2 linked regions of the Actinokineospora alba genome follow. Each later gene encodes a partner of the first gene's protein in a complex. Links are inferred from orthologs where the notes say so. Each region holds a gene or a part of one and is shown on either strand. Other genes may lie near its edges. The genes, in order: C8E96_RS12395 and C8E96_RS11845.

The links.
Region 2: the proteins of C8E96_RS12395 (region 1) and C8E96_RS11845 are in contact, whole or in part, in a cryo-EM structure (PDB 8Z21), measured with the Escherichia coli proteins. The link is inferred for Actinokineospora alba from one-to-one orthologs.

The regions. Positions count from the first base shown.
Region 1 is NZ_SNXU01000001.1:2,597,059-2,611,110, forward strand. Bases 3,986-6,982 are described here. They hold C8E96_RS12395 (ABC transporter permease), read left to right. Parts: upstream 3,986-5,022; coding sequence 5,023-5,943; downstream 5,944-6,982. Other genes in these bases: C8E96_RS12390 (ABC transporter permease), read left to right, coding at 4,032-5,030; C8E96_RS12400 (ABC transporter ATP-binding protein), read left to right, coding at 5,943-6,982. Also shown: translational GTPase TypA, read left to right, coding at 1-34; C8E96_RS12380 (ABC transporter family substrate-binding protein), read left to right, coding at 168-1,844; C8E96_RS12385 (ABC transporter family substrate-binding protein), read left to right, coding at 2,093-3,883; more of C8E96_RS12400, read left to right, coding at 6,983-7,082; C8E96_RS12405 (ABC transporter ATP-binding protein), read left to right, coding at 7,079-8,071; mshB (N-acetyl-1-D-myo-inositol-2-amino-2-deoxy-alpha-D-glucopyranoside deacetylase), read left to right, coding at 8,189-9,061; C8E96_RS12415 (hypothetical protein), read left to right, coding at 9,058-9,468; C8E96_RS12420 (hypothetical protein), read left to right, coding at 9,461-10,309; C8E96_RS12425 (GNAT family N-acetyltransferase), read right to left, coding at 10,383-11,108; C8E96_RS12430 (TIGR03086 family metal-binding protein), read left to right, coding at 11,175-11,765; fdxA (ferredoxin), read left to right, coding at 11,891-12,217; dapC (succinyldiaminopimelate transaminase), read left to right, coding at 12,214-13,308; C8E96_RS12445 (DUF2252 domain-containing protein), read right to left, coding at 13,312-14,052. UniProt on the Escherichia coli protein: Part of the ABC transporter complex OppABCDF involved in the uptake of oligopeptides and of the ABC transporter complex MppA-OppBCDF involved in the uptake of the cell wall murein tripeptide L-alanyl-gamma-D-glutamyl-meso-diaminopimelate.
Region 2 is NZ_SNXU01000001.1:2,478,293-2,492,346, forward strand. What follows is about bases 4,286-7,284. They hold C8E96_RS11845 (ABC transporter ATP-binding protein), read left to right. Parts: upstream 4,286-5,285; coding sequence 5,286-6,284; downstream 6,285-7,284. Other genes in these bases: C8E96_RS11840 (ABC transporter ATP-binding protein), read left to right, coding at 4,286-5,289; C8E96_RS11850 (S8 family peptidase), read left to right, coding at 6,284-7,284. Outside these bases: C8E96_RS11820 (Ppx/GppA phosphatase family protein), read left to right, coding at 1-380; C8E96_RS11825 (peptide ABC transporter substrate-binding protein), read left to right, coding at 678-2,291; C8E96_RS11830 (ABC transporter permease), read left to right, coding at 2,363-3,292; C8E96_RS11835 (ABC transporter permease), read left to right, coding at 3,285-4,250; more of C8E96_RS11840, read left to right, coding at 4,258-4,285; more of C8E96_RS11850, read left to right, coding at 7,285-8,047; C8E96_RS11855 (asparaginase), read left to right, coding at 8,115-9,092; C8E96_RS11860 (DUF5753 domain-containing protein), read left to right, coding at 9,164-9,829; C8E96_RS11865 (S10 family peptidase), read right to left, coding at 9,832-11,298; C8E96_RS11870 (uracil-DNA glycosylase), read left to right, coding at 11,343-12,044; C8E96_RS11875 (hypothetical protein), read left to right, coding at 12,034-12,507; C8E96_RS11880 (HAD domain-containing protein), read left to right, coding at 12,501-13,025; C8E96_RS11885 (DUF4129 domain-containing protein), read left to right, coding at 13,264-13,929. UniProt on the Escherichia coli protein: Part of the ABC transporter complex OppABCDF involved in the uptake of oligopeptides and of the ABC transporter complex MppA-OppBCDF involved in the uptake of the cell wall murein tripeptide L-alanyl-gamma-D-glutamyl-meso-diaminopimelate.

The sequences.
Region 1 (14,052 bases):
GCGCTCGCGCGAGAAGGCCCGCGACGCGAAGTAGTAGCCGATCTCACACAGGCGGCGTCGGGAACTCCCGGCGCCGCTTGTGCGTCTTCCGGTTGGCTGGGCCGAACCGGTGACTGATAGGCGACCATGGCACCATGGCCGACCAGCTCACTGTGGGAGGAGCAGGGGTGCGCAAGAGCAGGTGGGTGCTGGCCGCGTCGACGGCCGTCGTGTGCCTGACGTCCTGCACGAACGCCCCGCCGCCGCCCCTGGTGACCACCGAGGTGGCCCAGACGGCCCCCACGCGCCCGGTCAACCCCGGCGAGGCCGTGGTCGGGGTGGACAGCGTCGCGGGCGGGCTGAACCCGCACAAGCTGTCCGACCAGTCCATGGTCACCACCGCGCTGGCGCAGGCCATGCTGCCGTCGGTGTTCCGCACCGGCCCGGACGGCACGCCCCAGCTCGACCAGACGCTCATGCTGTCCGCGCAGGTCACCAACACCGAGCCGTACACCGTCACGTACCGGCTGCGGCCCGAGGCGTCGTGGTCTGACGCGGCGCCCATCGCCGCCGAGGACTTCGTCTACCTCTGGGAGCGGCTGCGGGACGAGCCCGGGGTCATCGACGGCATGGGCTACCGGCTGATCTCCAACATCTCCGCCCGCGAGGCGGGCCGGGTCGTCGAGGTGACCTTCGCCAAGCCCTACCCGGGCTGGCGCTCGCTGTTCTCCTCGCTGCTGCCCGCCCACCTGGTCAAGGACAGCCCGGGTGGCTGGGCGAACGTGCTGGCCGACAACTACCCGGTCACCGGCGGCCCGTTCTCGCTGCGCCTGCTCGACCGGGTGCGCGGCGAGGTCATCCTGGAGCGCAACGACCGCTATTGGGACCCGCCCGCCGCGCTCGACCGGATCGTGCTGCGCCGCGGCGACCTCAACGGCATCACGGGCGCTCTGCGCACCGCGCACAACCAGCTGGCCCTCACGGCCCTGGGCGCCCAGGGCGTCACGCAGGTGGCCGGGCTGGGCGCGAGCGTGACCCACAAGACGGTCCCGCGGCCGTCGGTGGCCACGGTGCTGCTGCGCCCGGTCAGCCCCGCCATGGCCGACGTGCGGGTCCGCTCCGCGATCGCCGCCATCATCGACCGTGGCGCGCTGGTCAAAGCGGGCACTGGCGGCGGCCCGCAGTCCGCGCTCACGGCCAACGCCCAGGTCCTCGCGCCCGGCGCCGCGGGCTATGCCGCGACCGGGCCCAACACCGGACCGGACCCCGCACTCGCCGAGCGCCTGCTCACCGAGGCCGGGTACCTCAAGACGGCGGGCACCTGGACGTCGACGAACGCGGTGCTCAACCTGGTCATCGCCGTGCCCGCGGACCGTCCGGCCTACGCCGCGATGGCCGCGGAGCTGCGCAAGCAGCTCACCGCCGCCGGTATCACCGTCAAGGTGGTCTCCCCGCCGGGCGCGGAGCTGTTCACCACGCTCCCGGCCGCGGCGACCGCCAAGGACCCGGTCGACCTGCTCATCGCCCCGCTGCCGGTCAGCCAGGACCCGGCGACCGCGCTCGCGACCCGCTTCGGCTGCGCGTCGACGTCGGACGACGCCCCCGGGCCGATCGCGGCGAACCCGGTCGGCTTCTGCGACCCGACCATCCAGGCCACCATCGACTCGGCCGTGACCGGCGAGGTGCCGCTCGCCAGCGCGCTCGCGGCCCTCGAACCCGTGCTGTGGAACCGAGCCCTGACTTTGCCGCTGTACCAAGAGGCCGACGATCTCATCGTCCGAACAGATATGACCGGCGTCACCGCGGGTCCGCCGCTGGCAGGCCCCTTCGCCGGGGCGGCCACCTGGCGGCGCGCGGCCAAGTAGGCGGAGGTGGATCCCACTGCGGGTCACCGCATTCCCGCTCTCAGTGAGTGATGATAACGGTCACCTACCGTGCTACCGGCTGGTTGTCACCCTTTGGTCACGATCGCCCGTCCACCGGTGACCGATGCCTTTCTCGTTCCTACCGTCGCCGGGAGTGCGCCGCCGAAGACACCGTCGGCGGCGAGTAGAAGGCTGTGCCCGCGTCAGACCGGCGCGGGGACGGCATCGGGGTAGGAGGGCAAGTGCCAGTGAAGAGGTCCACTCTGTCGGCGGCGGCCGCGGTGCTCGGGACGTCGCTCGTCCTGAGTGGCTGCGCCGGGCCTGGCGCCGAGGACGGTGGCGGCACCGGACCGACCGGCGACATCGCGGCCATGGCCATCGCCAAGGGCGAGTCGGGTGCCAACTACACCTCTCCCGAAGTGCCGGTGACGGACGCGAGCTACATCGTCTCGACCGACAACCCGTTCACCGCGTACAACAACGTCACGGCGGACGCCAACAACTCCTACAACACCTTCGCGCTCACCAAGGTGCTCTCCGGCGCCCACCTGCTCGACGGCAACAACAAGGTCCTTTTGAACAAGGACGTGATGGAATCCGTCGACGTCATCAGTAAGACGCCCCAGGTCGTGTCGTGGAAGATCAAAGAAGGCGTGACCTGGTCCGACGGCGAGCCGTGGGACTGCGACGACTTCCACCTGGCCTGGCTCAGCCAGACCGGCAAGATCAAGAACTCCCAGGGCAAGGACATCTTCACCGCCGCGGGCACCAGTGGCTATGAGCTGATCGGGAAGCTGCAGTGCCCGACCCCGCTCGAGGTGGTCGCCACCTTCGAGGACACCTACCCCGACTACAAGAGCCTCTTCGGCATGTCGACCGACCTGCTCCCGGCGCACATCCTGGAACAGGGCACCGGCGTCGCCGACATCACCAAGGTGTCCCTGACCAGCGACAAGGCCACGCTCAACAAGGTCGCCGAGTTCTGGAAGACGAAGTGGAACGGCTACGACGCGGCACTCATGCCGTCCTCGGGGCCGTACAAGATCACCGCCTTCGAGCAGAACAACTCCGTCACCCTGGAGCGCAACGAGCGTTGGCAGGGCATGCCCGGGGGACCGGCCAAGCTGGTGCTGCGCGGCATCTCCGACCAGGTCGCCCAGGCCCAGGCGCTGGAGAACGGCGAGGTCGACGTCAACTCGATGGCCCAGCCCGACGCGAACGCCGCCGAGCGGCTGCGCGGCCTGCGCTCCCAAGGCGTGCGGTTCGGCGCGGCCAACGGCCTCGGCTTCGAGCACCTCGACCTCAACTTCAAGAACAAGTGGCTCAGCGACCAGGCCGTGCGCAAGGCGTTCATGCAGTGCGTCAACCGCGAGGAGCTCACCCAGAAGCTCATCCGGCCGGTCCTGGAGACCGCCAAGCCGCTGGGCAGCCTCGCGTTCTTCCAGGGCGAGGACGGCTACACCGACAACTACGCCGCCTACCAGGGCGACGCCGCCGCGGCGAAGGCGACGCTCGAGGCGGCCGGATACACCTTCGGCGCCGACGGATTCGCCACCAAGGGCGGCGAGAAGGTGTCGCTCAAGATCAGCCACACCGACATCCCGCGACGCAAGCAGACCGTGCAGCTGATCATGTCCCAGTGCAAGCCGGCGGGCCTGGAGATCATCGACAACACCGACCCGAACTTCCTCGACACCCGGGTCAGCCAGGGCGACTACGACATCGCCCTGTTCGCCTGGTCCGCGGCCCCGTTCAAGTCGGTGCAGAAGTCGATCTACTCCACCGGCGGCGGCCAGAACTGGTCCGGCTACGCCAACCCGAAGGTCGACGCCGCCTACATCAGGGCGAGCAGCGAACTCGACGAGGACGCCGCCCGCCGCGCCTACGCCGAGGCCGACAAGCTGATGGCGGAGGACAACTACTCTCTGCCGCTCTACCAGCTGCCGAACATGTGGGCGTGGAAGGGAATCGACAAGGTCTACTTCCAGTCGTACAACGGCGCTCTGTGGAACGCCAACGAGTGGATCAAGACCTCGTAAGCCGATCAGCCGCCCGACGCGGCTCGCACCACCGGAGGGGCCGAACCGCGGTCCGGCCTCTCCGCCCGGGCACCCGGACGGCGCACGACGCCAGGCTCCGGGGTCGAGCGGCCACCCCCCGCCGCCCGGGCGCCACCAAGGAGTACCCGTGTTGCGCTATACCGTTCGACGGCTGCTGATCTCCGCGCCGATCCTGCTGGTCGGCAGCATGCTGGCGTTCTTCATGGTCGCCGCGGCGGGCAACCCGGCGGCCGAGCTGCGGGGCAGGCCCGGCGTCACCGAGGCCCAGGTCAAGGCCCTGGAATCGAGCATGGGCCTCGACCAGCCGATCATCGTGCGCTACTGGAACTGGCTCGTCGACTTCCTCGGCGGCGACTGGGGGCAGAGCATCGCGCTCGGCCAGGCCAAGGTCGACGTGTTCGACTCGACCATGCGGGCGCTGTGGATCACCGTGCGACTCGTCGTCGGCGCCGAGATCCTGGCCATCGTGCTGGGCGTGACGGTCGGTGTGCTCGCCGCCGTGAAGCAGTACTCGTTCCTGGACTACCTGGCCACGTCGAGCGCGTTCCTGGTGTTCTCCATGCCGGTCATCTGTGTCGCGGTGATCCTCAAGAACTACGGCATCCAGTTCAACAACGTGCTCGAGAGCATGGGCCTGGACCGGTGGCTGAGCACGGTCAGCCCGGCCACCGGCGGGTTCCAGGGCGACTTCGGCGAGCAGGTCTTCTCCTACACCGGCACCTACCTGCTGCCGACCCTGACCCTCACGCTGATCAGCTTCGCCGCGTACAGCCGGTTCCAGCGGGCGTCGATGCTGGAGACCCTGCACTCGGACTACGTGCGCACCGCGCGGGCCAAGGGGATCTCGCAGAGCCGGGTGATCTTCCGGCACGCGTTCCGCAACGCGATGATCCCGGTGGCGACCCTGTTCTCGCTGAACTCCGCGGCGCTGCTGTCCGGCGCTATCGTCACCGAGACGGTGTTCGGCTGGCGGGGCATGGGGCACCTGCTGGTGCAGTCGATCCGCTCGTTCGACCCGTACATGCTGATGGGCTGGCTGATGGTCACGGCCACGCTCGTCGTGCTGTTCAACCTGGCTGCCGACATCCTGTACGGCATCCTCGACCCGAGGATCCGCCTTGCCTAGCGACCTGCCCCTCCCGGTCCTCCCGGCAGTCACGCACGGGCCCAGCGAGTTCGACGCCACCAAGGCGCGCAAGCGGCGCACGGTGATCCTGCGCAGGTTCTTCCGGCACCGGCTGGCCGTGGCCAGCCTGGCGGTGTTCCTGTTGGTCGTCGCGTTCGGCTTTCTCGGCCCCCTGTTCTGGACCGTCGCCGTGGACGACACCCGCAGCCCCGGCTACCTCCCGCCGAGCCCGGCGCACCCGCTGGGCACCATCCAGGCGGGCAACGACATGCTCGCCCAGCTCATCCGCGGCACCCGGCTCTCGGTGCAGATCGCGGTCGTCGTCGCGGTCGGCTCGACGGTCGTCGGGGTCGTCCTCGGCGCGCTCGCCGGCTACCTGCGCGGGTTCGTCGACGGCGCGATCAGCCGGTTCACCGACCTCATGCTGATCATCCCGCAGATCGCGGTCGCGGCGATCCTGGTCCGCGCGCTCGACGGCAGCTGGTACATGGTCGCGGTCATCCTCGCCGCGTTCGGCTGGATGCAGGTCGCGCGGATCACCCGCGGCGAGACGATGTCGCTGGCCCAGCGGGAGTTCGTCGAGGCCGCGCGGGCGGCGGGCGCGGGAACCCGGTGGATCATCTTCCGGCACCTCGTGCCCAACATGGTCGGCAGCATCACGGTCAACGCCACCCTGGCCGTCGCCACCGCGGTGCTCTCGGAAACGGCCCTTTCGTTCATCGGCCTAGGGGTCCAGTCCCCGGACACCTCCCTCGGGCTGATCATCAGCGAGAACTACTCGCAGATCACCCTGCGGCCCTGGCTGTTCTGGGGCCCGTTCGTCGTCATCGTGCTGCTCTCGCTCGCGGTGAACTTCATCGGCGACGGGCTGCGCGACGCGTTCGACCCCAGGCAGACGAAGGTGCGTGCCTGATGGCCCCCGTGCTCGCCGACCCGGTGCTCGCCGTCGACGACCTCTCCGTCACCTTCCCGACCGAGGACGGCGACGTCCGCGCGGTCCGGTCGGTGTCGTACTCGCTGCGCCCGCGCGAGGTCCTCGGCATCGTCGGCGAGTCCGGCTCCGGCAAGTCGGTCTCGTCGATGGCGGTCATGGGCCTGCTTCCACGCAACGCCAAGGTGACCGGGTCCATCCGCTACCGCGACCGCGAACTGGTCGGGCTGTCGGACAAGCAGCTGCGGAGCGTGCGCAACAACGGCGTGGGGATGATCTTCCAGGACCCGATGACCTCGCTGAACCCGGTGTTCACCATCGGCTGGCAGCTCGCCGAGGCCTACCGCGCGCACCACACCGTCTCGCGCAAAGCCGCGTGGGCCAAGGCGGTCGAGGCGCTGGCGCTGGTCGGCATCCCGCAGCCCGCCCGCCGCGCCACGCAGTACCCGCACGAGTTCTCCGGCGGCATGCGCCAGCGCGTGGTCATCGCGATGGCGATCATCAACGACCCGGACGTGATCATCGCCGACGAGCCGACCACCGCGCTCGACGTCACCGTGCAGGCGCAGATCCTGGAGACGCTGCTGCGCATCCGCGACGAGACGGCCGCGGCCATTGTGATGATCACCCACGACCTGGGGGTCGTGGCGGGCATGGTCGACCGGGTCCAGGTCATGTACGGCGGCACCGTCGTCGAGTCGGCGCCCGTCGACGGCCTGTTCGAGTACCCGCGGATGCCCTACACCGTCGGCCTACTCGGGTCGCTGCCCAACCCGGCGGTGCTGGGCAGGCGGCTGACCCCGATCAAGGGGACGCCGCCGTCGCTGATCAACCTGCCGACCGGCTGCGCGTTCTCCCCGCGCTGCCCGCTGGTGATCGACGCCTGCCACACCGACGAACCCGCGCTGACGCCTGCCGACGGGCGGGACCACTTCACCCGCTGCCACCGCTGGCAGCACCTGGCCACCCTGCGCAGGCCGCAGGACCTCTTCGCGCACGACGAGATCGGCGTGCTGGAGAACCCGGCCGCGCTGACCGCGGCCGACCACGACCTGCCCGTCGCCGAGGACCTCGCGGTCGTCGAGCGCAGGCTGCGCAGCGGCGAGAGGCCGAACCGATGACCACGCCCCTGCTGCAGGTCCGTGACCTGGTCAAGTCGTTCCCCGTGCGCGGCGGCGGCATCATCCCGCGCACGGTCGGGCAGGTGCAGGCCGTCGCCGGGGTGACCTTCGCGGTGCGCCGCGGCGAGACGCTCGGCCTGGTCGGCGAGTCCGGCTGCGGCAAGTCCACCACCGGCCGGGCCATCCTGCAGCTGCACCGGCCGACGTCCGGTTCCGTGGTCTTCGACGGCCACGAGCTGACCACTATGCGACCCGGGCCGCTGCGCGCCCTGCGCCGCGACATGCAGATCGTCTTCCAGGACCCGTACGCCTCGCTCGACCCGCGCTGGCAGGTCAACGACATCGTCGCCGAACCCCTTCGTGTGCACGGGACCGACAGCGCCAAGGGCACCCAGCGCCGCGTCGACGAGCTGCTGGAGCTGGTCGGGCTCAACCCCGAGCACCGCAACCGGTACCCGCACGAGTTCTCCGGCGGCCAGCGCCAGCGCATCGGCATCGCCCGCGCGCTCGCGCTCGACCCGAAGCTGGTCGTGCTCGACGAACCGGTGTCCGCGCTCGACGTCTCCGTGCAGGCGGGCGTGGTGAACCTGCTGGAGGAACTGCAGCGCAAGCTCGGGCTCGCGTACCTGTTCGTCGCCCACGACCTGTCGGTCATCCGGCACATCTCGCACCGGGTGGCGGTGATGTACCTGGGCAAGATCGTCGAGATCGGCGACCGGGAGGCGATCTACAACCGGGCCACCCACCCGTACACCCAGGCCCTGCTCTCCGCGGTGCCGGTGCCGGACCCGAAGCGCGAGCGGCGGCGCAAGCGGATCGTCCTCGCGGGCGATGTGCCGAACCCGGCCGACCCGCCGTCGGGCTGCCGCTTCCGCACCCGGTGCTGGAAGGCCCAGGACATCTGCGCCGTCGACGAGCCCCGGCTGGTCCGGCACGGCGCCACGTTCTCCGCTTGCCACTTCGCCGAGGAGCGCGGGAGCCTGGCGTAGTAGGGTTCGACGGTCGGGGGACTCCAAGTTGTGACTCCCGCGTCGGCCATTCGACGTCGGTGCGTGGCGTACAAAGCCCGCACTCTCGTCGCCCTACTTGCGCATAGGCTGAATCCGATGTTGACAGCCCCACCACGACTGCTGCTCGTCCACGCCCACCCCGACGACGAGAGCCTGTGCACGGGCGGGACGATCGCCCGCTACGCCGCCGCGGGCGTGCAGGTCACCCTGGTCACCTGCACCCTCGGGGAAGAGGGCGAGATCATCCCCGGCTCGCTGGGCCAGCTCGCCGCCGACGCCGCCGACCAGCTCGGCGGATACCGGGTCGGCGAGCTGCGGACCGCGTGCGCCGCTCTCGGTGTCTCCGACCACCGCTACCTCGGCGGCATGGGCCGCTGGCGCGACTCGGGCATGGGCGGCACCGAGGCGAACAACCACCCGCGGGCCTTCGCCGGAGGCGACATCGCCGAGCAGACCGACGCGCTGGCCGCGATCCTCGCCGACGTCCGGCCCCAGGTCGTGATCACCTACGGTCCGGACGGCGGCTACGGCCACCCCGACCACATCCGCGCCCACGAGATCACCGTCGCCGCCGCGAAGGGCGCCCCCGACGTGCTGCGGATGTACTACACCGTGGCGTCCAAGCAGGCCACGGAGGCCGGGCTCGCCGACCTCGCCACCGTCTCCGACCTGCCGTTCAAGCTGCCCGCGGCGGGTGAGCTGCCCGTCGTGGACGACTCGGAGATCACCACCCGGGTCAACATTGCCGACCACCTCCCCGCGAAGCTGCGCGCCCTGCAGGCGCACGCCACGCAGATCTGCGTGTGGCAGGGGACCGACGGCACCCACAGCTACGCGCTGTCCAACGGGCTCGCCCAGCCGGTCGTCGACGAGGAGTTCTACGTCCTCGCCGACGACGCGACCGGCGACGCCGACAGCGACCTGTTCGGCGGTCTCGCGCCGGTCGAGCACGTGGGCGCCGACCGGTGACCCTCGGCGATCGCCTGCGCTACGGCGGCCTGCTGCTGCTCAGCGTGGTGCTCGCGGTCGTCGAGCTGTTCTTCCTGCCGCTGCGGCTCGACGGGCGGGTGCTGCCGAACCTGGCGTCGATCCCGTTCCCAGTGACCGTGCTGCTGGCCGCGTTCACCATGCCGTGGCTGGTCGTCGCCGCGTCCCGGTTCTCCCTGCGGACAGCGGTCGCGGCGGGCCCGCTGTTCGCCTGGTTGGGGACTCTTCTGGCGTTTCTGCTCGTCGCCCCGGGTGGCGACCGGATCGTGCTGGCCGACTGGCGTACCCTCCTGCTGCTCGCGGCCGGGGCCTTCCCGGCGGCGGTGAAGATCGGCGACGTGCTGGCGAAGGCGACGCTCGAGCGGTCGAAGGGGAACAACCGTGGGTGAGGTCATCACCGACAAGCAGGTCGTCAACGTCCTGCGCCCGTTCGTCCGGGCGACGACCCCGATGCTCGACGCGCTGCGCGAGTCCGACCCCCTGGGCCTGGTCCGCCGGGTGCTGCCGAAGTCGGGCGAACTGAGCTCCGGCGACATCGAGGACGGCAAGCAGCTCGAGAAGGTCGACCGGAACCGGCTGGAGAAGCTGCTCGACGGCCTGGAAAGCGTGAAGGTCCCCGGCACCGACGCCTGGGACGCGATGTCGGTGGACGACCGCGACAGCTGGTGGGTCAACCGGGTCGGCCGGTTCACCGTGCTGCTGGCCTCGATCCCCGGCCTCGGCGGCGCCCTGGCCGACCGCCTCCCCATCCAGGACGCGCTCGCGACAGCGGGCCAGGGCCTGCTCCTGTCCGCGATCGCCTCGGAACACGGCTTCGACTCCCAAGCCGACCGGGTCAGGCTGATCGCCAAGATCCTCTTCGACCGCGACATCGACCCACAGCTGGCCGCGGGCCACGGCGATGACCTGACCGACGAACAAGAGGACGCGGCGGCCGCCGAGCTGACCGAAGAACTCCGGGAAAGTTCGGAGAAGCACGGCAAGATCACCGTCAAAGCCGCGGGCCGCACCCTCTGGCGCTTCGGCCGCACCCTGTTCGCCCTGGGCGATGAGCTGGACAAACGACCGCAGGGCCGCTTCTACCACAAGGCCATCGGCCTGCTGCCCGTCGTCGGCATGGCCGCCGACTACTTCGGCGAACGCTCAGCCCTCAAGCGCGCCGCGAAGAAGGCCCGCAAATGGCTGGCCACCCAACCCCCCAACCCGCGAGTCGCCCCTCCAGGCAACTGAGTCGCCCGCTCCGGCAAGTGAGTTCGACGTTGGCGCCTCGCGAATGTCGAACTCAGTCGCCGGACGGGGCGACTCACTTGCCGGTGGGGGCGACTCGGGGGATCCAGTAGCGGTAGCGGTGGGACTCGGTGTAGCCGAGGGTCGCGTAGAGGGCCAGGGCGGGCTCGTTGTGGACGGCCACCTGGAGGACCCGGTGGCCGGTGTCCGCCCACTTGTCGAGGGATGCCAGTAGGGTGCTGCCGAGGCCCTGCCTGCGGTACTCCGGTGCCACCTCCACGACGGACACATGCAGGTAGTCACGCACGACGCAGCCCCTGGCCGCGCCGACGAGCCTGCCGTCGCGGTGGACCGAGGCGAAGCCGACCCGCGGCCCGGAGGTCAGCACGTGCCGCTGCGCGGGCGTGGGCTCGCCGCCGACGACGAGTTCCAACCACCCGTCCGGCGGGGTGTCCGCGACCTCGGTCGCCGGGCCGGGCACCGCCCGCGTGCTGGTCAACACCGACGACTCGGCGCCCTTGGGGTGGGCGAGGTTGACCGACCAGCCCGCCGCGGCCACCGCCGCCTCGGTGTCCGAGCCGACGATCACCTGCACGCACGGCCGGATCTGCTGCTCCTCGGCGAAGCCTGCCACCGTGTGAAGTGCTTGTGCCACAGGGATTCCGGGGTCGCCCACGGCGAGCGCGCTGTTCGCCCGGCCGGTGTACCCGCCGCAGGCGCGCAGCCGCCAGTCACCCAGCGGCTTCTCGACCAGCGGCGGCCAGGCGTCGGCGCACAGCGCCTCCAGGGAACGCGCGTCCATCCGTGCAGTCTCGTCGAGAATGCTCATGTTCAGCGCGAAATGTGGTGAACGCGGCAGACTGTGCGCATGAGTTCGGGACTGATCGATCTGAAGCCCTCCGCCGACCGCGTCGCGGCCCTGCTGCCGCACGTCGACGACTCGGCGCTCGACCGGCCATCGCCGTGCACCAAGTACCGCGTCCGCGAGGTCCTCGGCCACCTCGACGGCCTGACCAGCGCCTTCCGGGCCGCGGCGGACAAGGAGTTCGGGCCGCTCACCGACACCGACCCGGGTTCGGCGCCACCGGTCCTCGAGCCGGGTTGGCGGGAGCGGCTGCCCGAACAGCTCGACGCCCTCGCCGCGTCCTGGCGCAGGCCCGAGGCGTGGGAGGGCCAGACCCGGGCGGGCGACATCGATCTTCCCGGGGAGGTCGGGGGCATCGTCGCGCTCAGCGAGATCACCCTGCACGGCTGGGACCTCGCCGCCGCCACCGGACAGGCCTACCCCGTCGACGACGAGACGGCCGAAATCCTGCTCGGTTTCGTGACGCAGTTCACCGACGACAACCGCGGCACCGCCTTCGGCCCCGCGGTGAAGGTGGCCGACGACGCCCCCCTGTTCGACCGCGTGCTGGGACTCAGCGGTCGGGATCCGGCCTGGTCGGCCCCGAAATCGTGATCCACGATCCTGCAGTGTGAGCAAGATGGCACCGGGTACGTGCGCACGCGCCCGGCGAGAGATACTGACGGTCGGCACGCAGTTCCCGGTGCGTGCCGAACACCATGAAGGAGCAGGAGACCGCAGTGACCTACGTGATCGCCGAACCCTGCGTCGACGTCTTCGACAAGGCATGTATCGAGGAATGCCCCGTCGACTGCATCTACGAGGGCGACCGGATGCTTTACATCCACCCCGACGAGTGCGTGGACTGCGGCGCGTGCGAACCGGTCTGCCCCGTCGAGGCCATCTACTACGAGGACGACGTCCCGGACCAGTGGTCGGCCTACACCAAGGCGAACGTCGACTTCTTCGACGACCTGGGCTCGCCCGGCGGCGCGTCGAAGACCGGCAAGGTCAGCGCTGACCCGGACTGGATCAAGGCGCTGCCCCCGCAGGCCTCGCACGAGTGAACCCAGCCTTTCCGGAGCTGCCGGACTTCCCCTGGGATTCCCTGGCCGACCACGCCGCCCGCGCTCGCGCGCACCCGGACGGCGTGGTCGACCTGTCCGTCGGCACCCCGGTCGACCCGGTCGCCCCGCTGGTCCAGGCGGCGCTGAGCTCGGTCGCCGAGGTCCCCGGCTACCCGACCACCCACGGCATCGCGGCCCTGCGAGACGCAGCAGTGGCCGCCATGGCCCGCAGGCACGCGGTCACGGGGCTCGACCCGGCCGCCGTGCTGCCCACCATCGGCTCGAAGGAGCTGGTCGCGTGGCTGCCGACGCTGCTCGGTGCCCGGGGCCGCACGGTCGTCATCCCGGAATTGGCCTACCCGACCTACGAGGTCGGGGCCCTGCTCGCGGGGGCCGAGCTCGTCCGGTCGGACGGTCTGGTCGCCCTCGGGCCCGCCGCGCCCGCGCTGATCTGGCTGAACTCGCCGTCCAATCCGACTGGGCGCGTGCTTCCGGTGGAGCACCTGCGCAAGGTGGTCGACTGGGCGCGTGAGCGCGGGACGATCGTGGTCTCGGACGAGTGCTACCTGGCTTTGGGGTGGACCACCGATCCGGTGTCGGTGCTGCATCCCGACGTGTGCGGCGGTGATGTGACCGGGTTGCTGGCGGTGCACTCGCTGTCGAAGTCGTCGAGCCTGGCCGGATATCGGGCCGGGTTCGTGACCGGTGATCCGGCTCTGGTGGCCGGGTTGCTGGAGACACGCAAGCACGCGGGGATGATCGTTCCGCTGCCGGTCCAGCACGCGATGGTGGCGGCGTTGTCGGACGACACGCATGTGGCGGAACAGAAGGCGCGCTTCGGCCGCAGGCGGGCGGTTCTACTGCCCGCTCTTGAGGCCGCGGGCTTCACGGTGTCGCACTCGGAAGCCGGTCTCTACCTGTGGTCCACCCGCGGGGAGTCCGCCTGGGACACCGTGTCCTGGCTTGCCGAACGCGGGATTCTCGTTGCCCCCGGCACGTTCTACGGCCCCACGGGCGGCAACCATGTCCGGATCGCCCTGACCGCCACCGACGAACGCATCGCGGCGGCGGCGGCCCGGCTGACGGGCTGAGCTTCAGTCGGCGGTTGCCTGGACGCCGCGGATTTCCCCGCCCCGGAAGGCGTCCACAAAGGAATGGTGGTCCTTGCGGGTCTGTTCGGCGTAGCGCATGGCGAACTCGATGACGGACTCGGTGAAGTCGTCCGCGCGGTCGCCGATGGCTGAGGCGATGGCCTCTTCGCTTTGGAACTCCACCAAGGTCTGTTCGGAGTCCTCATCGGACACGCAGTGCATCTTCGCGGTGGCGCGGCCCAGGTAGGTCAGGACGGGCAGCATGTCGGCGGGTTCCGTCAGTTCCGACCAGTCGAGGTCGGAGGTGTACGGGGACAGCTCCGCGACCACGAAACCGGTCCCGTCGAGGTCGGTGTGACCCAGCCAGGGATCGGCGTGTGCCTGCAGCGCGCGCTGTGAGACCGCGGTGCGGTGGCCGTGGTGGCGGAAGTACCCGCGGATCCGCTCGTCGTCGACGATTCGGCTTGGTGCGGCGACATTCGCCTGTTTCATCGACAGCACCACGTCGTTCTCCAGGGCCTGCGTGCGGCCCTCGACCAGCACGTTGTACGCGGGCAGGCCCGCTGAGCCGATGCCGAAGCCGCTGCGGCCCACCACGTCCTTGACCCGGTAGGTGATGCTGCTGCCCGCTCGCTTGCCGGTCGGGATGGTGTCGAGGTAGCGGTCGAAGGCCTGCTCCACCTTGGCGCGCTCGTCGTCGTCGAGTTCGCGGGTGCCGGGGCCGATCCGGAACCGGCGGTCGAA
Region 2 (14,054 bases), 120 kb from region 1 along the record:
TCCTCGCCGAGGCGTTCGACGCGGTGCCGGTGGCGCAGGCGCGGACGTGGGTCGGCGTCGCGGGGACGGTCACGACACTCTCCGCGCTTGTCCTAAATCTGCCGGCGTACGACTCGGACGAAATCCACCTGTCCCGCCTGACCGCCGCCGGCATTCGTGACGCGGCGCGGCGATTGCTCACCGTGGGTCACGAAGAGCGGGCGGCGATGCCGGTGCTGCACCCCGGTCGGGTGGATGTGATCGGGGGCGGCGCTTTGATCGTGCAAAGTATCGCTGAGCGGCTATTTTCTGAGACGGGTATCACAGAATTGCTGGCCAGCGAACACGACATCTTGGACGGGATCGCCTTGTCGATCAGTGAACCGCCTGACCCTGAGTGACGAGGTGACCCGCGTCTCAACAATGACCTGGCAGCGATTGGACAAAGGAAGTGTTCGACTACCGGTCACTTCCGGATCGAGATATCCCCCAAATGGATGAACATGGTTCGATTGTGACTCGTTTGTGACGCCCTCGACCGCCGGTCGATTCGCCCCTCGGGTTAACTTCCACTCACTTTCGGAGCGGGCGGTACCGCTTCGTGACGACGGAGCCCGATGGCGGACAGCCCAAAGCACGTCGAACCCGAGCTTGGGAGGAGACCCATGCGTAAACCACGCTGGATAGCAGCGTCGGTGATGCCGCTTGCACTTGTGGTAGCGAGTTGCGGCGGTGGTGCCAACAATGACAGCGGCACCGGAAGCGGCGACAGCAACCCGGACGGCAAGCTGTCCGCATTCGCCACCGAGCCCGAGAACCCCCTCGTGCCTGGCAACACGACCGAGAGCGGCGGCAGCAAGGTCATCCGCGCGCTGTTCACCGGTCTGACCGAGTACGACGCGGTCACCGGCGCGTCGAAGAACGCCCACGCGCAGGAGATCAAGACCACCGACTCCAAGGTGTTCACGATCAAGCTGAAGCCGGGCTGGAAGTTCCACGACGGCACCGACGTCAAGGCGAAGAACTACGTCGACGCCTGGAACTACACCGCCTACAGCCCCAACGGGCAGCAGGGCGCGAGCTTCTTCGAGCAGGTCCAGGGCTACAAGGATGTCCACACCCTTGACCCGGACGGCGCCAAGGGCCCGGCCGCGGCTCCGGAGCCCGCGTCGAAGACCATGTCCGGCCTGAAGGTCATCGACGACACGACGTTCGAGGTCACCCTCGGCGACTCGTTCTCGGTGTTCCCGCTGAAGCTGGGCTACAACCCGTTCTACCCGCTGCCGGACCTGTTCTTCTCCGACCAGAAGGCCTTCGAGGCCAAGCCGGTCGGCAACGGTCCGTTCAAGTTCGTCTCGCGGACCCCGAACGCCGACATCACCCTGACCCGGTACGACGAGTACCAGGGTGAGGGCAAGCCGAAGTTCAAGGACCTGGTCTTCAAGATCTTCGAGACCACCGAGGCCGCCTACACCGCGACCGTGTCCGGCGAGCTCGACTTCCTTGACACCGTTCCGCCTTCGGGCCTGGCCGGTGGCAAGTACAAGACCGACCTGCCCAACCGCAACGGCTCGACGCCGTACATGGGCAACCAGGTCCTGGCCTTCCCGCTGTACGACCCGAAGTGGGGCAACGCCGACCTGCGCAAGGCCATCTCGATGGCCATCAACCGCGACGAGATCAACGAGAAGATCTTCGACGGCACCAAGATCTCGGCCGACGGCTGGGTCAACCCGGCGGTCCCCGGTTACGTCAAGGGCCAGTGTGGCGAGCTGTGCACGTTCAACCCGACCAAGGCCAAGGAATACCTGGCCAAGTCCGGTTTCACGGGCAAGATCGACATCACCACCAACGCCGACGGTGGCCACCTCGAGTGGATGACCGCCACCTGCAACAGCATCAAGAACGCCCTGGGCCTGGAGTGCACCTACACCCCGATCCCGACGTTCGCTGAGGCTCGGCAGATCGCCAACGCCAAGCAGTACAAGGGCATCTACCGTGCGGGCTGGATCGCGGACTACCCGTCGATCGAGAACTTCATGAACCAGCTCTACCGCACGGGTGCGTCGTCCAACGACGGCGACTACTCGAACCCGAAGCTGGACGCCCTGCTCGTCAAGGCCGACGCCGCGCCGACCGTGGAAGAGGCCAACAAGCTCTACCAGGAAGCCGAGCGCATCCTGGCCGAGGACATGCCGGCCATCCCGCTGTGGAACCAGGTCGCGCAGTACGGCTGGTCGGAGAAGATCGACAACGCCCGCCTGAGCTCGCTGCGTGAACTCGACCTCACCACGGTGACGGTCAAGAAGTAGCCAGAGTCACTTCGGGTCGGGGTGCGGAGATCCCGCACCCCGGCCCGAAGTCAGGTTAGGAGAACGAGAAAATGGGACGCTACGTCCTCCGACGGCTACTTCAACTGATCCCGGTATTCCTCGGGACCACCTTCCTTATCTACTGGCTGGTCTGGAGCCTGCCCGGCGACCCGTTCGCGGGCAAGTGCGGCGACCGGCCCTGCCCCGACGCGTACATCAACAACATGACCGCGATGTTCAACCTGAACGACCCGGTCGTGGTGCAGTACGGCAAGTACATGTTGAACCTGATCCAGGGTGACTTCGGTCAGACGTTCAACGGCATCTCGGTGGGCTCACGCATCGCCGAGGCGTACCCGAACACCATCCGCCTCGCGCTCGTCGCGCTGGCGATCGAGGCGATCATCGGAATCACCGCCGGTGTCCTGACCGGCCTGCGCGGCCGCGGGTTCATGGACAACATGGTGCTCGTCTCGACCCTGTTCCTCATCTCCCTCCCCGTGTTCGTCACCGGCTTCGTCCTGCAGATCGTGCTCGGCTTCGAGCTCGGCTGGATCAAGACGACAGTGTCCGCGTCGCCCGCGCCATGGCTGGAACTTCTCGTTCCAGGCTTCGTGCTGGGCAGCCTTTCGATGGCATACGTGACGAGGCTGACGCGGACTTCGATCGCGGAGAACAGGCGCTCCGACTACGTGCGGACGGCAGTGGCCAAGGGCCTGCCGCAGAGCCGGGTCGTAGGTGTGCACCTTTTGCGCAACTCCGCGATCTCCGTGATCACCTTCCTCGGCACGGACCTCGGCGCCCTCATGGGCGGCGCGATCATCACCGAGGGCATCTTCAACATCAAGGGCATCGGAAACCTTGTCTACCTGGGAATCCTGAGAAAGGAAGGCATCACCGTCACCGGGGTTGTGACCCTGCTCGTGATCGTCTACCTGCTGTCCAATCTGATTGTGGACATGCTCTACGCAGTCCTCGACCCAAGGATTCGCTATGACTGACCCGAGCACCGCGGCGACCGGAGCAGCGGTGACCACCACGGCATCGGACTCCGTCACCGCCGCCGAACACGTCGAGACGGCGGGCACCACCAAGCCCCGCAGCCTCGCCTCGGACGCCTGGCACGACCTGCGCAGGCGCCCGCTGTTCATCATTTCCGGCGCCCTGATTCTGTTCATCGTGGTGATGGCCGCTGTCCCGTTCCTCTTCACCTCGGTCGACCCGAACTTCGCCGACCTCGGCCGAAGCCGCAACGGCCCGTCGGCTGAGGCGTGGTTCGGCTACGACCTGCAGGGTCGCGACATCTTCGCGCGGACCATCTACGGAACCCGGGCGTCGCTCATCGTCGGTATCTGCGCGACGGTCCTCACGGTCCTGATCGGCGGAACGCTGGGCCTGCTCGCCGGGTTCTACGGCGGCTGGATCGACGGCTTGATGTCGCGCATCGCCGACGTGTTCTTCGGCCTGCCGTTCGTCCTCGGCGCGATCGTGATCCTGTCGAGCTTCCGGGCAACCGGTTCGACCAGCGTCACGGAGATCATGTTCCTGGTCATCGTGTCGATCTCGCTGCTGTCGTGGCCGGTGTGCATGCGCATCATGCGGTCGGCGGCGATCACCGCGAAGCAGCAGGACTACGTCAAGGCGGCCAGGGCACTGGGCGCGAACTCTTCGCGGATCATCCTGCGCCACATGCTGCCCAACGCCGTCGCCCCGGTTCTCGTGTACGCCACCATCGCGCTCGGCGCGTTCATCGGCGCGGAGGCCTCGCTTTCGTTCCTCGGACTCGGCCTGCGTGACCCGGTCGTGTCCTGGGGCGTCATGATCTCGGGCTCGCGCGACTACATCCGGGTGGCGCCGCACCTGCTGCTGTTCCCGGCGGCATTCCTGACCGCGACCGTACTGGCCTTCGTGATGCTCGGCGACGCCGTGCGCGAAGCGCTGGACCCGAAGATGAGGTAAGGGCGGAATGTCCGCGAACACAACAGAGTCCACATGGGACGCCCAAGAGGTGGACCCGACCGCGCCGCTGCTGCAGGTGGAGGATCTCTTCGTCGAGTTCCACACCCGTGACGGCATCGCCAAGGTGCTCAACGGCGTCAGCTACCACGTCGAGGCCGGGGAAACCCTCGCGGTCCTCGGCGAATCCGGTTCCGGCAAGAGCGTCACCGCGCAGACGATCATGGGCATCATCGACATGCCGCCCGGCGTCATCGCGGGCGGCTCGATCAAGTTCCACGGCGAGGAACTGCTCACGGCGAGCGACCGGCGACGGCGGGAGGTGCGTGGCTCAGGCATCGCCATGATCTTCCAGGATGCCCTCTCCGCGCTCAACCCGGTTTTCACCGTCGGCTTCCAGATCGAGGAACAGCTGCGGGTCCGTCGGGGAATGTCCCGAAAGGACGCGCGCAAGCGGGCCGTCGAACTGCTCGACCTGGTGAAGATCCCCAACGCCAAGGGGCGCGTGCGGCAGTACCCGCACGAGTTCTCCGGCGGCATGCGGCAGCGCGCGATGATCGCGATGTCGCTCGCGCTCGACCCGGAGATGCTGATCGCCGACGAGCCCACCACCGCCCTGGATGTCACCGTGCAGGCCCAGATCATGGATCTGCTCAAGGAGATCCAGGTCGAGCGGAACATGGGCCTGATCCTCATCACCCATGACCTCGGCGTCGTCGCCGAGGTCGCGGACCGGATCGCGGTCATGTACGCGGGCCGGATCGTGGAACAGTCCGACGCGCTGTCGCTGTACCGCAAGCCGGGACACCCTTACACCAAGGGCCTGCTCGAATCCCTGCCGCGGCTCGACCAGCGGGGCCAGGAACTGATGACGATCAAGGGTCTGCCGCCGAGTCTGCTCAAGATCCCGACGGGCTGCCCGTTCCACCCCCGCTGCACGATGGCCCAGGACGTCTGCAAGACCGACGTCCCGCCGCAGCACCGCCTGATGCCCGGCCGGATGAGCGCCTGCCACTTCGCTGAGGAGCTGATCTCCGAGTGACCGACAACATTCTTGAGGTGCGCGACCTCGTCAAGCACTTCCCGGTCAAGGTGGGCGTGCTGTTCAAGCGCACCGTCGGCCATGTCCGCGCGGTCGACGGCGTGTCCTTCGAACTGCGGCGCGGTGAGACCCTCGGCGTCGTCGGCGAGTCCGGCTGCGGCAAGTCGACCCTCGCCCAGGTGCTGATGCGTCTGGAGCCGCCCACCAGCGGCTCCGCGCACTTCGAGGGCCGGGACATGTTCGCGATGAAGGGTCCGGAGCTGCGCAAGCTGCGCCGCGACATCCAGATCGTGCTGCAGGACCCGTACACCTCGCTCAACCCGCGCATGACGGTCGGCGACATCGTCGGCGAGCCGTTCGAGATCCACCCCGATGTGGCGCCGAAGGGTTCGCGGGCGAAGAAGGTGCGCGACCTGCTCGACGTGGTCGGGCTCAACCCCGAGCACATCAACCGCTACCCGCACCAGTTCTCCGGCGGCCAGCGCCAGCGCATCGGCATCGCCCGCGCGCTTGCCCTGCGCCCCAAGGTGATCGTCTGCGACGAGCCGGTGTCCGCATTGGACGTCTCGATCCAGGCGCAGGTCATGAACCTGCTGGGCGACCTGCAGTCCGAGTTCGGCCTGTCCTACATCTTCATCGCGCACGACCTGTCGGTGGTTCGCCACCTGTCGGACCGGGTCGCGGTGATGTACCTGGGCAAGGTCGTCGAGATCGGCACCGAGCAGGAGATCTACGAACACCCGACGCACCCGTACACCCAGGCACTGCTCTCCGCGGTGCCGGTGCCGGACCCCGACCTCCGGGGACAGCGCCAGATCATCCGGCTCGAAGGCGACGTCCCGAGCCCGGTCGACCCGCCGTCGGGCTGCCGCTTCCGCACGCGCTGCTGGAAGGCGCAGGACATCTGCGCCGAAGAGGAGCCCGCGCTGATCACCAGGGTGGCGGCGCATCCCAGCGCCTGTCACTTCGCTGAAGAGAAGTCGGTTGTGCCCTGATGTCCGGGAATTCTGGAGAGAGTCGAACAGGAGTACGCGTGAAGCGACGCAAGACGCTGGCAGCAGCGCTCGCGGCCCCGCTGGTCGTGTCCCTCGCCTGGGTCGCCACACCATCGGCGACCGCGGGCCAGGAACTGTCCGGGAAGTCGGTCGAGTTCAACGTCCTCGCCGCCGACGGCACCGCCACGGAGGCCCTTGAGGCCGCCGTGCGCAAGGCCGGTGGCACCGTGGTCGCCAGCAACCGCACCGTCGGTCTGCTGACGGCGACCGCGCCGGAGAACGGTTTCACCCAGCGGCTCTCGGTGGAGAAGTCGGTCGCCGCGGTGGCCCGATCGAGGTCCATCGGCCAGTCCCCGGACGCCAAGGCGCCCAAGGACAAGGCCAAGGACGTCGAGAAGGAGAACCGCGCGGCGGGCGGCAAGGGCACGCAGGGTGGCGTCGCGGCGGGCATGGACCCGCTCGACTCCCAGCTGTGGGGCCTCAGGTCGGTCCGCTCCGACCTGGCCCGCGAGGTCCAGGCCGGTGACAAGCGCGTCAAGGTCGGTGTCCTCGACACCGGTGTCGACGGCAGCCACCCGGACATCGCGCCGAACTTCGACCGTCAGCTGTCGCGCAACTTCACCCGCGACATCCCGGTCGACGACCTCGGCCAGGAAGTCGACGGCCCGTGTGAGTTCGCGGGCTGCGTGGACCCGGCCGATGTCGACAACGGCGGCCACGGCACGCACGTGGCGGGCACCATCGCCGCCGCGGCCGACGGCCACGGCATCTCCGGTGTCGCGCCTGGTGTGTCCATTGTGAACATCCGCGGTGGGCAGGACTCCGGCTACTTCTTCCTGCAGCCGGTCATCGACGCGATGACGTACTCCGGTGACGTGGGCCTCGACGTGGTCAACATGTCGTTCTTCGTCGACCCGTGGCTCTACAACTGCAAGAGCAACGCGGCGGACAGCACCGAAGAGCAGGTGCAGCAGCGCATCGCGATCATCTCGATCACGCGTGCGATGAAGTACGCCTACCGCAAGGGCGTCACCCAGATCGTGTCGCTGGGCAACCAGCACCAGGACCTGGGCAAGCCGCTGCCCGACGCGACGAGCCCGAACTACCCGGCGGGCAACGAGCACGACCGCGTGATCGACAACGCGGACTGCTTCTCGCTGCCGGTCGAGGGCCCGCACGCGGTCGGCGTCAGCTCGTTCGGTCCGTCGCAGGCGAAGGCGGACTACTCGAACTACGGCTTCGAGCGCATCTCGGTCTCGGCCCCGGGCGGCTACTTCCGCGACGGGCTCGGGACTCCGACGTACCGGACCAACGGGAACCTGATCCTGTCGGCCTACCCGAAGAACGTCGCCCTCACCGAGGGCGCGATCGACGCGGACGGCAACGTCACCCCCGACGGCGAGGCGCTCGGTGTGCAGAAGGCGTGCAGGCCGGACGGTTCCTGTGGCTACTACCAGTTCCTGCAGGGCACCTCGATGGCCTCGCCGCACGCTTCCGGTGTGGCGGCGCTGATCGTGGCGCAGTACGGCAAGTACAACGCGGGCGGCGTGAACCTGGACCCCGCCAAGACCCAGCGCGTCCTCGAGGGCACGGCACACGACATCGCGTGCCCGTCCCCGCGGACGGTGGACTACACGCTGGTCGGCAGGCCCGCCGAGTTCAACGCCACCTGCGAGGGCGACGCGGCGCACAACAACTTCTACGGCCATGGCGGTGTGGACGCTTACACCGCCGTCACCAAGGGCGCGAAGTTCCTGAAGTAACCGTTTGAGGTGAGTGGCCCCCTCCGGGTTGGAGGGGGCCACTTTCATTTGCCCGCAAGGAGGACCTGTGTCCACAGTGGTCGTGTTCGGCCTTGGCGGCACCATCGCCATGACCGCGGACTCCGGCGGCGGGGTGGTGCCCGCGCTCTCGGTCGAGCAGCTCGTCGCGGCGGTGCCGGGGCTCGCGGAGTCGGGGATCGACGTCGAGGTCGAGGACTTCCGACGGGTTCCCGGGGCGTCCTTGTCGTTCGACGACCTGGACGCGCTCGCCGCCGCGATCGAGCGGCGGCTCGACGGCGGCGCGGACGGGGTCGTGGTCACCCAGGGCACCGACACGATCGAGGAGACCGCGTACTTCCTCGACCTCGTGCACACCCGGGCCGAGCCGGTCGTCGTCACCGGCGCGATGCGCAACCCGACGCTGGCCGGTGCGGACGGTCCCGCGAACCTCTTCGCCGCGATCCGGGCGGCGGCCAGTCCGCGGACCCGCGACCTCGGCGCGCTGGTCGTGTTCGCCGACGAGATCCACGCCGCCTGCCGGGTCCGCAAGACCCACTCGACCAGCGGCGGCACCTTCCAGTCACCCAACGGTGGCGCGCTCGGCTACGTGGTCGAGGGGGAGGCCCGAATCCTCAACCGTCCGGTCCGCTCGCGGCCGTCCCAGGTGGAGGGTCCGTCGAGGCGGCCGACCGTCGCCCTCGTGACCATGACCCTCGGGGACGACGGCGCGGTTCTCGACGCCATCGCCGACCGGGTGGACGGGCTGGTCGTCGCGGCTTTCGGCGTGGGGCACGTGCCCAGCGGGGTCGTCGACCGGCTCGGTGAGGTGGCCGCGCGGGTTCCGGTCGTCCTGGCGTCCCGCACGGGCTCCGGGCCGGTTCTCACCGAGACCTACGCGTTCCCCGGGTCGGAGTCCGACCTGCTGGGCCGGGGTCTGATTTCCGCCGGTTTCCTCGACCCGCTGAAGGCCCGGATCCTCCTGCACCACCTGCTCTCGCGTGGTGCGAGCCTGGCGGGCGTCCGGGACGTCTTTGCTGAGGTCTGAGTTGCGCTCCCATGATCAAGCGAGCTAAATGGGATCACCTGCATCATCGGGCGGCCGAATGAGGTGGCGTGATGACCGGAAAGCACGAGGCCACCCCGCCGTCGCCCCGGGCCCGCCGATCCTGGCGTGACCGCTTCTGCGCCACCCCGGTCCGACCGGGCCGCTCCGCGGCGGTCCGCGAGCGCCTGGCCGACGAGTCCGAACCGGAACGGCAGCGACACAACGCCGACCTGGAGCGGGCGGCCGCCCGGATCGTGGTGGTGGACTTCTCGCTCGTCCCCGTCCTCGCCCGTTCCGCGGACTACTCCCGGCACCTGGCGGGTCTGACCGACGGCGGATGGGCCGATCCGGAGTCCGTCCTCACCGACCGGATCCGCCGCCAAGCCGTGCTCTACGACCCGGCCAAGACGGTCGAGATCCTGGTCGGCGAGTCGGCCCTGCGCTATCCGCCGTGCCCGCCGCAAATCCGGCGCGCGCAATCGGCCCGCTTGACCGCCCTGCTCTGCCTGCGGCGGGTCCGGCTGGGAATCATCCCGCTGAACGCCGAACTGCCGACGATCACCGAGCACGGCTACAGCATGTTCGACGACCAGGTCGTCGTGGACATCAACCACACCGAGGTCACCATCACCGACCCGGCCGACGTCGCCCTGTACGAACGGATCACCACCGCCCTCTGGCGATCCGCGCTCAAGGCCGACGCGGCCCGCGCCCTCCTGCGCCGGACGGGCCGCTGAAGCTACCGATTCGACGCCCGCTTCACGAACTTGGCCAGGTCCTTGGACTGTTGAAGCCTGCTCGGTTCGTGGATGTACATCATGTGGCCCGCCGGGTAGTACACGACTTCGATGTTGTCGCGCAGTTCCTCGGGCAGCGCCAGGTGCGCCAGCGTGTGGTCGGTCGCGAAATACGGTGTGGCGCCGTCGGTGTAGCCGGAGGCGACGTGGAGTTTGAGGTGCGGGTTGGCCCGCATCACCGCGGAGAGCTTGTCGGTGACGGTGACGTGGGCGTTCTCGAATTCCTTGAACGACCAGTCGCGGTTGACCGGCAGGCTCAGCACCTCGTAGGGCAAGTCCTTGTGGTAGCCCAGTTCCGCGTGCAGGTAGTGGTTGATGCCCGCGGTGTAGGCGCCCATGATCGCCGACATCGACGGGTCCTCGCTGAGCTTCTCGCGGCCGTAGTCGCCGTCCCAGCCGGTGAAGCGGCCGTCGAGCCTGCCGACGGTCTGCTTGCGGTGGCGGAGGAGTTCGGCGAAGAAGCGGGTGTGCTCGATGCGTAGGTCGACGCGGTCGACGTACTCCTCGGACAGGCCCGACAGGCGGGCAACCGTCGTCACGATGGCCGACCGGTCCTCAGTGGACAGACGGGCCCCTTGGCTGAGTGCCCACGGGTAGTCGCGGGACGCGAAGGCCTCCGCCTCGGCGAGGACTTCGTCCAGCGGGCGGTCGCCGTGCAGGCCGTGGTGGTGCGCGATGGCGGCGTAGGTCGGCAGGTACAGCGGGTAGGGCAGGTCGTTGCCCTCGGCGAAGATCAGGGTGGAGAAGTCGAGCACCGACGAGATCAGGATCAGGCCGTTGAGGTACATGCCGTGGCGGGTGTGCAGGTGGTGCGCGAGACCGCCCGCGCGGGTGGTGCCGTAGGACTCGCCCGCGAGGAACTTCGGCGACGTCCACCGGCCGTTGCGGGTCGTCCAGAGCCGGATGACCTCGCCGACGGACTCCAGGTCGCCCTGGAAGCCGTGGTGGTCGCCGGGTTTCTCGCCCTTGATCGCCCGCGAGTAGCCGGTGGACACGGGGTCGATGAAGACCAGATCGCTGTGCGTCAGCAGGGTTTCCGGGTTGTCGACCAGCCCGTACGGCGGCGCGGCGAGCGCGCCGGCGTCACCGGCGACGACCCGCCGCGGGCCGAGCACGCCCAAGTGCAGCCAGATGCTCGACGAGCCGGGGCCGCCGTTGAAGGCGAAGGTGACCGGGCGGGTGGCCGGGTCGGCGCCGTCGAGGGTGTAGGCGGTCACGAAGACCTCGGCTTTGGGGAGGTGGCCGTCGAAGGTCCCGTCGGTCATCACCTCCTTGCGCAGCACCAGTCTGCCGGTCGTGGCCGTGTAGGCCAGCTCGCGCTTGCGTACTGTCAGCGTGTGCGACGTCGTGACCAGATCGTCGGCGGGCTCCGGGTCCGGCCCGTCGACTGGTGCGTCCTGGGATGCCATGGGGCGACCCTACGGCTTACCGGATACCCAGTTGGCGGTAACCGATGACTATGGAGGAACTCGACCGCGCGGTCACCGGCTGCCGCGCCTGCCCGCGCCTGGTCGCCTGGCGCGAGGAGGTCGCCCACGTCAAACGAGCCGCCTTCCGCGACCAGGAGTACTGGGGCCGCCCGGTTCCCGGCTTCGGCCCCCCGGACGCATCGATCGCCATCGTCGGCCTGGCCCCCGCCGCGCACGGGGCGAACCGGACCGGCCGGATGTTCACCGGCGACCGCTCCGGCGACTTCCTGTACGCCGCCATGCACGCGGTCGGCCTGGCGTCGCAACCCACGTCCACCCACCTCGGCGACGGGCTGGAGCTGTTCGGGGTCCGCATCACGGCCCCGGTGAAGTGCGCACCGCCCGCCAACAAGCCGACACCGAAGGAGCGCGACAACTGTCGGCCGTGGCTGGAGCAGGAACTGGGACTGTTGCGGCCGACCCTGCGGGCGGTGGTGGTGCTGGGTGGGTTCGGCTGGCAGGCGGTGCTGCCGGTCCTGAGTCGGTACTGGGTGGTGCCCGCGCCTCGACCGGTGTTCGGGCACGGGGTGCGGTATTCGCTGGCGGCGTTGGACGGCGGGCCGGAGCTGCGGCTGTTCGGCTGCTACCACGTCAGTCAGCAGAACACGTTCACCGGCAGGCTGACGCCTGCGATGGTGGAGGACGTGCTGATCCAGGCGAAAGTGGTGGCTGACGGTGGAGCCTGACCTGCTTTGGGATGAGGTGCGCGAACTCTTCGACCCGGAGTTGGGTCACCTGCCGGACGTGTACGTGTCGTCGACGACGTCGGAGGACTGGCAGCGAGTCGTGGACCTGGTCAGGACGAGCGGCATGTCGTACCAGTGCCGGGAGGACGGCCGCTCGGTCGACCTGCCCGCCCACGTGGGCGCGATCCTCGATCGCCAAGACGCCACGATGGAGCTCTGGGTCTGGCCTGCGCCGGAGGTTCTCGCGATCTTTCGGTTCTCTTCGGTGGACGAGATCGACTTCGACGTGGACCTCAGGGAATTGCAGGGACAGGACCGGTTGGACGTGCTGTGCGGCTTCCTTCGGGCGATCGGGCGCGAGGTTGGCAAACCGGTCTTGGTCGTCGCCGAGGGTTCGCGGTACCCGCTCGTCGGGTACGACCCAGTGGCCGACACAGTCAGCAGAGCGGCCCAAGCGTGGTGAGACCACTGGTGCTGCTCGACGTCGATGGGCCGCTGAACCCGTTCGCCGGGTCCGCGGAGACGCGGGTGGGTTTCGTGGAGCACCGGATCCGGCTGTCGCGGTGGAACAAGCGCAAGGTGCTCCGACTCTGGCTCAACCCGGCGCTCGGGCCCGCCCTGCTGGGCCTGGCCGAACGCACTGGTGCGCAGCTCGCGTGGGCGACGACGTGGGGGCATCGGGCGAACACGGTCATCGGGCCGGCTATCTGCCTTCCCGTGCTCCGCGTGGTCGAGCTTGACGACTCCGGTGGGCGGTGGAAGTTCCCCGCCGTGGAGCGGTTCGCGGCGGGCAGGCCGCTGGTGTGGCTGGACGGCGACTTCGACTTCTATCCCGCCGAGCGGGACGCGTTCCTTGGCAGGCGGGTGGGTGTGCCGACCGAGTTGTGGCGGGTCGACCCCCGGGTCGGGCTGAACACCGACGACGTGGCCACTGTCGAGGCATGGCTTGGTGGGCACTCGAATGTCGGTACGGCGAAATGATCGACACCGGTATTCTCGGCAGTGCGCTATCCCGCCGCGCGGGGGGTCGGTGTTCCCTGGCGGGTTGAGGAAGTCCTGTGTCGACAGCGCTCATTGTCGTTCTCTTGCTCCTTTGGCATCCCTACGTCCTGTGCAAGCTGCTGCCCGGCCGTGACATCCGGGTGCGGGTGCTGGAGGTGGAGGTCGTCATTACCCGAATGTGATCGCGCCCACAGTCCGGGTGGGGCATGCTCGGGTCATGAGGGACCGCCTCCCCGTGTTGCTGGTGGTGGCCGCGATGCTGGTGCTCGCGGTCGCCGCGGCGCGCGGGGAGTCGGCGGTTCCGCGTGGGGGGCCATTGGGGGCGGTGGTCGAGCCGCCGGAGAGTGTGGTGGTGCCGCGGACGGAAGCGGGGGAGCGGAACTTCTTCCTCGACCTGCTCGGTGGCATCACCGCGGGCGTGTTCCTGCTGTTCGCGGCCGTCATGCTGCTGGTCTTCGTGGCGGGCGCCCTGGCAACGCTGGCCGGTCTGCGCCGCCGCCGCGCCCGGATCGGGCGGTTCGAACTGGACGAGCCGCGCGGAACCGAGTTGCCCTCGGGTGGGTCTCCCGCGGATCTGGTGGAAGCCGCTCGTGCCGCCCGGGTCGAGTTGAGCAGGCGGGCCGGTGGGCCGCCCGCCGACGCGATCGTGGCCGCCTGGCTGGTGTTGGAAGACGCCGCCGCCCGCCGCCGGGCGGCCCATGAGACGCCGACCGAGTTCACCGCCCGGGTGGTCACCGAGCAGGACCTCGACGGGGCCGCGGTGGCCGAGCTGCGCAAGCTGTACCACCGGGCGCGGTTCGGCCCGCCGGGGCAGGTCACCGAGGCCGACGCCGAAGCCGCTTCCGAGGCACTGCGCCGGATCGAGAGTGGGGTGCGGTCGTGAGTCCGGGCAAGGGTTGGTGCCTTGGTGGTGGTTGCGGGGCCGGTTTCGGGGTCCGGCGCCGGATCGACAGCGGGGTGCAGCCGTGAGTCCGGGCAAGGATTGGCGCCTTGGTGGCCGACGCGGTC